4 regions of the Rhizobium sp. TAL182 genome follow, and region 3 is predicted to be linked to each of the others. Evidence: predicted binding sites of a transcription regulator. Region 3 holds the regulator's gene; each other region holds the start of a gene.
What was found. Region 3 encodes LexA, which represses DNA repair genes until DNA is damaged. Its sites were predicted from a motif close to TGTTCNNNNTGTGTTCNG; they were not measured.
Positions count from the first base shown of each region.

Region 1: the regulator LexA is predicted to act here: its motif matches at 1,231-1,248, upstream of Tal182_RS04520 (PA0069 family radical SAM protein).
Region 2: the regulator LexA is predicted to act here: its motif matches at 664-681, upstream of Tal182_RS01820 (YifB family Mg chelatase-like AAA ATPase).
Region 4: the regulator LexA is predicted to act here: its motif matches at 1,137-1,154, upstream of Tal182_RS21695 (helicase-related protein).

Region 1 is NZ_CP021024.1:908,309-910,509, reverse strand. Features, by position in the region: gene Tal182_RS04530 (hypothetical protein) at 1-250, opposite strand, end outside; gene Tal182_RS04525 (glycosyltransferase family A protein) at 659-1,177, opposite strand; gene Tal182_RS04520 (PA0069 family radical SAM protein) at 1,317-2,201, shown strand, end outside.
Region 2 is NZ_CP021024.1:352,830-355,030, forward strand. Features, by position in the region: gene gshB (glutathione synthase) at 1-618, shown strand, start outside; gene Tal182_RS01820 (YifB family Mg chelatase-like AAA ATPase) at 773-2,201, shown strand, end outside.
Region 3 is NZ_CP021024.1:2,115,555-2,117,755, reverse strand. Features, by position in the region: gene Tal182_RS10665 (VOC family protein) at 1-435, opposite strand, end outside; gene lexA (transcriptional repressor LexA) at 634-1,353, shown strand; gene Tal182_RS10655 (ComEC/Rec2 family competence protein) at 1,334-2,201, opposite strand, start outside.
Region 4 is NZ_CP021024.1:4,361,971-4,364,171, reverse strand. Features, by position in the region: gene Tal182_RS21695 (helicase-related protein) at 1-1,078, opposite strand, end outside; gene Tal182_RS21690 (DUF3309 family protein) at 1,876-2,031, shown strand; gene Tal182_RS21685 (YMGG-like glycine zipper-containing protein) at 2,058-2,201, shown strand, end outside.

The DNA.
Region 1 (2,201 bases), 1.2 Mb from region 3:
CCACGAGCGTCCAGGTGCCGCTTTTGGCGGCATAGACCTCGAGAACGGCGTTCTGGTTGACCAGCCCGACCGCGGTGAGCTTCTCACCGAAATTCCTGTCGAGGAAACTGACGACGTCGGATCGGCCTGCGCAACTGAGCATCGTCTGCGATGCTGCCGAATGCGGATGCGCGATCACCAATGTCGGCAATATGACCGCCAGCAGCCCGCAGATCATACTGCGTACGCCGTCGATCTTACCGCGTGTCATGACGCACCTCCTTTCGCCGGAAACCCGGCAGAAGAGGAGATTTGCCGACCTGTTCTGCCGTTCACCGGCATTTCACGGCATCCGTTGCGAAGCGCGGCGCTTCGGCGGCGCCATGCGCAAATTATAGCGCGAAATCCGATTGGGCGCCATCTTTGCGCGATGGCGGGACGTAATCACAAAGCGCACTTACGGCGAGACTAGCCCCTAATCCGGCTGCCGCCACCGACCGGGGTCGAGCCACGGGTCTCGACCCGTCCTTCGGACCCCCGCTTGCAGGGCGACGGGGATTTGCCGCGCCGGCTTCCTCCATCTCGACGTTGCGTTGGGCACGCCCCCTCGCCCCGTTTTTAACGGGAGAGGGTTAGAGTGATGGGCATCTCGGACAGCGTCGATGCAGGGATGGGCATTCTACCGCGCAGCGCGCGCCACCCAGGAGGGAATCAATTCACTTGAGAGCTTGCGCGGCTTCTGCCCCTTGGCGAAGTCGGAAACAGGCATACCGCTTCTGGCGGCGGCGAGCGCCAGGTTCTTCGGCATCAACAGCCCGAGCTCCAGCGGCGGCCGGGCGCGGGCGACGCGCTGGAAGAAGGGGCGCCGATAGCCGCGCGACGCGGTAAAGCGCGCCGGCGTCTTGTTCAGCGCCACGTATTCGGCGATCTCATCGATCCAGCCGGCCTGCGGCCTGGCGCCCGGCTCGACGAAGAGCAGCCATTCGCCGCGGGCGGAGCGAACGATGTCTTTGATATCCCACTGTGAATGGAAACGGCAGCCGGCGGCGTCGGCGACCCGCGAGGTGCCGTCGCGCGAGCCGTGATCAAGCACGATCACATCGCTGACGAGCCCTTCCACCGCGCCTGCCACCAATACCGATAAGGTCTGCGCCAGTTCGGATTCCTGATCCTGGCATTCGAGAACAACCGTCAACATCGATTATTCATAATGCGCCGCACAATTTTTTGCCAGCACCCTTTTGCGCATTTTGTTCTTGCATTGTTCTCATTTTGTCGATAGGAATTTAATCATCAAAACGGGTGGAGGCAACGGCTTTCCGCCGCGGGAGAATCCGATGAGAGAGCAGTCCCTGGCAGGGCAGGCCGCATTCGCGCCTGCCAATACGGCAGATATTGCCGATGCGATGATCGTGTCCTCCGGTCTCAGGGTCGAAGGCGACCGCCGGCGCGGGCGCGGAGCCGGATTGAATCCAACAGGACGGTTCGAAGCGCTGCAGCGGGAGACCTTCGACGACGGTTGGCAGACGCTGGAAGAGCTGCCGCCGTTCAAGACCGAGGTGCAGATCGAAAAGCCGCGCACCGCGATTACCCGCAACGAATCGCCGGATCTTTCCTTCGACCGCTCGATCAATCCCTATCGCGGCTGCGAGCACGGCTGCATCTATTGTTTTGCCCGGCCGACCCACGCCTATATGGGGCTTTCGGCAGGGCTCGATTTCGAAACGAAGCTCTTCGCCAAGCCCGATGCGGCGAAGCTCTTGGAGCGGGAGCTCGCCAAGCCAGGCTACAAGGTACGGGTGATCGCGATCGGCACCAATACCGACCCCTATCAGCCGATCGAGAAGGAATGGCGCATCATGCGCGGCATCCTCGAGGTGCTGAACAAGGCGAACCATCCGGTGTCGATCGTCACCAAATCGGCAATGATCCTGCGCGATCTCGATATTCTCCAGGAGATGGCCGGCAAGAACCTGGTGCGCGTCGGCATCTCGGTCACCACGCTCGACCGCAAGCTCGCCCGAGCGATGGAGCCGCGCGCCGCCACACCGCCGCGACGGCTGGAGACCATTCATGCGCTCTCGGAGGCAGGCATCCAGACTGCCGTCATGGCCGCTCCGCTGATCCCGGCGCTGAACGATCACGAATTGGAGCGCATCCTCGAATCGGCCAAGGCTGCCGGCGCGGCCGAGGCGAGTTATGTCATTCTCAGGCTGCCGCTC
Region 2 (2,201 bases), 1.8 Mb from region 3:
AAGACGCTCGTCGTCAACGATCCGGCCTGGGTGCGCAATTCGCCGGAGAAGATCTTCGTCACCGAATTCTCCGACCTGATGCCGAAGACGCTGATCACCAAGGATCCCGCCGAAATCCGCCGCTTCCGCGACGAGATGGGCGACATCATCCTGAAGCCGCTCTACGGCAATGGCGGCGCCGGCGTCTTCCATTCCACCCGCGACGACCGCAATCTCTCTTCGCTCTTGGAAATGTTCGGCCAGCTTTTCCGCGAGCCCTTCATCGCCCAGCAATATCTGCCCGACGTGCGCAAGGGCGACAAGCGCATCATCCTCGTCGACGGCGAATTTGCCGGCGCCATCAATCGCGTGCCGGCCGAGCATGACAGCCGCTCCAACATGCATGTCGGCGGCCGTGCTGAGGCGACCGAACTGACGGCGCGCGAAAAGGAAATCTGCGAGCGCATCGGCCCGGCGCTCAGGGAACGTGGCTTCCTGCTCGTCGGCATCGACGTGATCGGCGATTACATGACCGAGATCAACGTCACTTCGCCCACAGGCATCCGCGAGGTCCGGAAGTTCGGTGGCGCCGATATCGCGGCCCTGCTCTGGGACGCGATCGAGCGCAAGCGTGGCTGAGGCTGCGATCGGGTACAACCGCGCTCACTGCTGATTATCTGCCTGCGTTCTTTTATTGTTCTTGTTTTAGTCCTGCGTCCGTGCCAGATTGCAACCGCTGGCTTTCAACGGCCACGGGGCGGTCTCTAAGAGTTTGCGGGACAAGGGTGGGCATATGGTCGCGCGTGTCAGTACGGTAGCATTCCAGGGCATCGAAGGCGTGCCGGTCGAGGTCCAGGTCATGATCGCGCCTGGCAAGGTCGGCATGCAGATCGTCGGCCTGCCCGACAAGGCGGTGGCCGAAAGCCGCGAGCGCGTGCAGGCCGCTCTTCATGCCTCCGGCCTGGCGCTGCCGGGCAAACGGGTGACCGTCAACCTGGCGCCGGCCGATCTGCCGAAGGAAGGCTCGCATTTCGATCTGCCGATCGCGCTGGCCCTGATGGCTGCCCTCGGCGCCATTCCTGCCGATGCGCTCTCGGATTATGTCGTCGTCGGCGAACTCAATCTCGACGGCACGATCGCCGCAATCGCAGGCGCGCTGCCGGCCGCCATCGGCGCCAATGCGCTCGGCAAGGGGCTGATCTGCCCGGCCGAAAGCGGCGCCGAAGCCGCCTGGGCCGGCGCCGAGGTCGATATTCTCGCACCGCGCAGCCTGATTGCCCTTGCCAATCATTTCCGCGGCACGCAGGTGCTCTCCCGGCCGGAGCCGTCGATCCGCGCCAATGCCGCCAACCTGCCGGATCTTGCCGAGATCAAGGGCCAGGAAAGCGCCAAGCGCGCGCTCGAGGTTGCGGCCGCCGGCGGCCACAACCTGCTGATGGTCGGGCCTCCCGGCTCCGGCAAGTCGATGCTGGCGGCAAGGCTGCCCTCGATCCTGCCGCCGCTCTCGCCCGCCGAATTGCTGGAAGTGTCGATGGTCCATTCGATCGCCGGCCAGCTCACCGGCGGCAAGCTGTCCGATCGCCGGCCTTTCCGCACCCCGCATCATTCCGCCACCATGGCCGCGCTCGTCGGCGGCGGCATCCGCGCCCGTCCGGGCGAGGCCTCGCTCGCCCATCATGGCGTGCTGTTCCTCGACGAGTTTCCCGAGTTCACGCCGCAGGCGCTCGATGCGTTGCGCCAGCCGCTCGAAGGCGGCGAATGCGTCATTGCCCGTGCCAATCACCGCGTCTCCTATCCCGCCAAATTCCAGCTGATCGCGGCGATGAACCCCTGCCGCTGCGGCATGGCCGGTGAGCCCGGCCACACCTGCGCCCGCGGCCCGCGCTGCATGAGCGATTACCAGGCCCGCATCTCCGGCCCGCTGATGGACCGCATCGATATCCGCATTGACGTGCCCGCCGTCTCAGCCGCCGACCTCATCCGCCCGATGGCGGCCGAGGCCAGCGCCGACGTCGCCCGCCGCGTCACCCGCGCCCGCGAACTCCAGCAACAGCGCTTCGAAGCCGCCGGCGCCAAGGGCATCGGCACCAATGCCCGCTGCTCCACCGCGATGATCGAAAAACTCGCCGAACCCGACGCCGCCGGCTTGCAGCTCTTGCGCGACGCCGCCGAAAAAATGAAATTCTCCGCCCGCGGCTACCACCGCGTCCTCAAGGTCGCGC
Region 3 (2,201 bases):
AAAGGCCAGCTTGAAGCTGCCGACGCTCTCCGAACCATCCGGCATCCGCATCGGCCGGCTGAATTGCAACATCTCACCGGCGCTCGCGCCGTTGCCGACGAAGCGCTTATGATCGACGCCGGCATCCTCGCTGAGGAAGGCCAGCGCAGAAAGTCCCTCCTCGCCGCAGCGGAAACGGAAGGCGCGATTGCGGGCAATGAAGACATTGCCCTGGCGGGCCGCTGCCTCGCTCTCCTCGACACTCGCAACGCCAAGCGGCTCCAGATAGGTCTTGTCGGCGAAAAAGACGCAGGCATTCTCCGTTCCGAAGGGATGGCGCGCATCAGCGGCGACGGTGAAACCGAGCTTGCCGAGCCTTTCACGCGCCAGATCGATATTGACCACGGGCAGCACGACATGATCCAGCGGGTGCGACTTGGCGGAATGCGCGTTCATGAATATCCCTCCTGAAACCGGCAAGAGATGTGCGACAGCACCTCGCTCAATGCAAGACATGTGCACCAATCCGGCGAATGAAAATAAAAATCTCGACGAGTTGGCGCGAAGTTTTACGGAAATTTAGCTACTTGCGGAACACATATGGAACATATAGTGTCTGTTCTGGATTTGTTTCAATCACGGGGTCTGACGTCGATGCTCACGCGCAAACAACAGGAGCTTCTCCTTTTCATTCATGAGCGCATGAAGGAATCCGGCGTCCCTCCCTCTTTCGACGAAATGAAGGATGCCCTGGATCTCGCCTCGAAATCCGGAATCCACCGGCTGATCACGGCGCTCGAGGAGCGCGGCTTCATTCGCCGCCTACCGAATCGCGCCCGGGCGCTTGAAGTGATCAAACTTCCGGAGGCCTATAACCCCAGCCTTCAACAGCGCCGCGGTTTTTCGCCGAGCGTCATCGAGGGCAGCCTCGGAAAGCCCCAGCCGGTCGCCGCCCCCGCTGCGCCAAAGCCGGTCGCCGACAATGGCAACTCCATCTCTGTGCCGGTCATGGGACGTATCGCCGCCGGCGTTCCGATCTCGGCGATCCAGAACAACACCCACGACATCGTCGTTCCCGCGGATATGCTCGGCTCCGGTGAGCACTATGCGCTGGAGGTCAAGGGCGATTCGATGATCGATGCCGGCATCTTCGACGGCGATACCGTGATCATCCGCAACGGCAGCACCGCAAGTCCCGGCGATATCGTCGTTGCCCTCGTCGACGACGAGGAAGCAACGCTGAAGCGTTTCCGCCGCAAGGGTGCCTCGATCGCGCTCGAGGCCGCCAACCCGGCCTACGAGACCCGCATCTTCGGACCCGACCGCGTCAAGGTGCAGGGCAAGCTCGTCGGCCTCATCCGTCGCTATCACTGACGCCGGATGGGCCGGAATCGGTAAAACGATCGTTGCGCCAATCATAGGCGCGGTGGCGCATCCATGGTCGCGACAAAGCATCGAAGGCGGTGGTGACCTCCAGGTCGGCACCGGCGAAGCGCAATTCGACGGAACCGGTCCTGCGCAGCGTCTCGCCGGTGAAAAGCGTGCCGCCTGAGCGGCAGCTGTCGAAGCGCAGACGGACCGAGGTCACGACGATATCGGCCGTATCGCAGGCCGGGCCGAGATAGGCGGCATTGTCGATGACGGTGACGATATGGCCATTGCCGAGTCTTGATGTGCACCAGGCTTTCTTGACGCAGGAAAAGCGGTTTGCTTCACCGCCTGCTGCGGCTGCCCGCATCGCTGCGCTCGCTTCGTTCTGCTGATCGCGGGAAAGCCTGACACGGCGGTCTTCTCCTTCCGGCGGGATAGCCGGACCATCCAGCATCTTCGGCGGATCATGTGTCGGCAGGACCAGCGCTCGCTGCCACTGGTCGAAGATGAAATCCGGCGGGTTTTCACGGTTGGAAGCTATTGCCTCAGCCGCGACAACCGCAACCAGACTGCCATCCTCCGAAATCACCAGATCCGGCGGCCGGGGAGCCGGCAGAAGCAGCACGATGAGCGTCGAGATGGCGATGATCGATGTGCCGACATGGCGCAGTCGGGTGCGCAGCAGCGTCAGCAGCAGAAAGCCTGCCACCGCTACTGCGAAATACCAGGCGGGCAAGCGGCCGACGCCGATATCACCGCCCCAGCCGGACACCGTCTTGGCGACCGCAATCACCAGATCGAGGCCGAATCCGACCACCTTCCAGAGCGGAGCGTCCACACCGAAAGGCATG
Region 4 (2,201 bases), 2.2 Mb from region 3:
CGAGGTCCATTACCTCGGGGTAGCGCGAAAGCTGCTCGAGCGCCTGCTGGTCGACCGCCGGCAGCGCCCGCGTCAGCCCGGGCACGCGCGGCCCGGCCTCCAGGCTGGCGCGCAGCGACTGAATCGAGGAGAAGTCCATCTCCGTCGTGCGCCACTGCAGAACCTTGACGTTGTCGAATTCATGTCCCTCGATGCGCTGCACCAGTTCCTCGTCGAAGGGCGAGACCTGTCCGGTGACGCCGAAGGTGCCGTCCCGCACGTGCCGCCCGGCGCGGCCGGCGATCTGGCCGAGTTCGGCCGGATTGAGGTTGCGGAACTGGTAGCCGTCGAATTTCCGGTCCTGGGCGAAGGCGACGTGATCGACGTCGAGGTTGAGGCCCATGCCGATCGCATCGGTCGCCACCAGATATTCGACGTCGCCCGCCTGATAGAGCGCGACCTGCGCATTGCGGGTGCGCGGGCTGAGCGCCCCCAGCACGACCGCCGCGCCGCCGCGCTGCCGGCGGATGAGCTCGGCGATGGCATAGACCTCATCGGCGGAAAAGGCGACGATGGCGGAACGCTGCGGCAGCCGGGTGATCTTCTTCTGCCCGGCGTAAAGGAGATGCGAAAGCCGCGGCCGCTCGACGATCGTAATCCCGGGCAGGATGTGCTGCAGAATCGGCCGCATCGTCCCTGCACCCAGCAGCAGCGTTTCATCACGGCCGCGAAGGTGCAGGATGCGGTCGGTGAAGATATGGCCGCGCTCGAGATCGCCGGCGAGTTGCACCTCGTCGATCGCGACAAAGGCGGCTTTGGTCTCCCGCGGCATCGCCTCGACCGTGCAAACGGAAAAACGCGCATTGGGCGGCGAAATCTTTTCTTCGCCGGTGACCAGCGCCACGTTCTGCAAACCGACCTTCTCCACCACCCGCGTATAGACCTCGCGGGCCAGGAGCCTGAGCGGCAGGCCGATCACGCCGGTCCCGTGTGCGACCATGCGCTCGATGGCATAATGGGTCTTACCGGTATTGGTTGGTCCAAGCACCGCGGTCACACCGCGCCCGCTCAGAATCATCGGCTGCGAAGTCAGAGTCATGGTCCATGCAAGTGAGGCAAGCGCGCCCCGGGAAAAGTTTTGCCCTTTCGATGAGGCACAGAACACATGGACAGCTGCCGCCGCAAACGCAAGGGCAGATTTCAAAATGCGCCGGGGATTGCGACCTTTGCGAGTCGTCCAGGCGGTCCGAATTTCCGATTTGGAACAGCGTGAGAACGAATCAGAGACGAATCGCTGACTCCTGCTGATTCAGCTTTTGTTCACGGCTAAGTATTGATTTTGAATCACTTTTTCCTACTAAATGCTGAATCGCGGGACTCTCTCCTGTTCGCATTTTTGTGGCCCTGCCGGAGGTCTGTCATGCGCTTTCCGTCAAGTGAAAAATCCGCCGAAATTAACCCTTCGATCAAATCCGGAACGAATCGGCGACGAATCGCCGACTGTGCTGTTTTCCCCTTTCGTTCACGGCCATATCTGGTGGCGTCGTGATGGTCCGCCGCTAGATGCGGGGCAGCGGAAAGGTTCTCGTCACGTCGGTGTTAATCTTCCGGCGAGCAAATTCACACAGCGTTAAGCCTGGCCCGCTTGCGCCACTGGACCGATCAAAAACGGAACGAATCACCGACGAATCGAAGACATCCAGGCCTTCCCGCTTTGTTCACCGCAACATATTGTATATAAACGCCTTTTTAACCATACGAGCGATTTGTCGGGGGTGACGGTTCACAAACCATGAATCGCCTTGCGTCCTAATTCACGCGCCCAACCGGGAACAAAAATCGCCAATGCGTGTTTCTTGTCCATCCAGATTGCGGATGAAATGAAGGAAAAACACCATGCTTGGCACGATACTTCTCGTTATCCTCATTCTGCTCTTGATCGGAGCCTTGCCAAATTGGGGTTATAGCCGTGGCTGGGGCTATGGACCTTCCGGCGGTTTGGGGCTAGTTCTCGTCATTATCATTATCCTTGTACTAATGGGCCGCATCTAAAGCCCGACAACCTGGGGAGTTACGACATGATGAAGAAGATTGTTCTCGTTGGCGCGCTCGTAGGCGCTCTCGCATCCTGCACGGCGACCGAGCAGGGCACGGCGATCGGCGCCGGCACCGGTGCGGTCATCGGCGGCGCCGTCACCAACAGCTGGGGTGGTGCCGCTGTC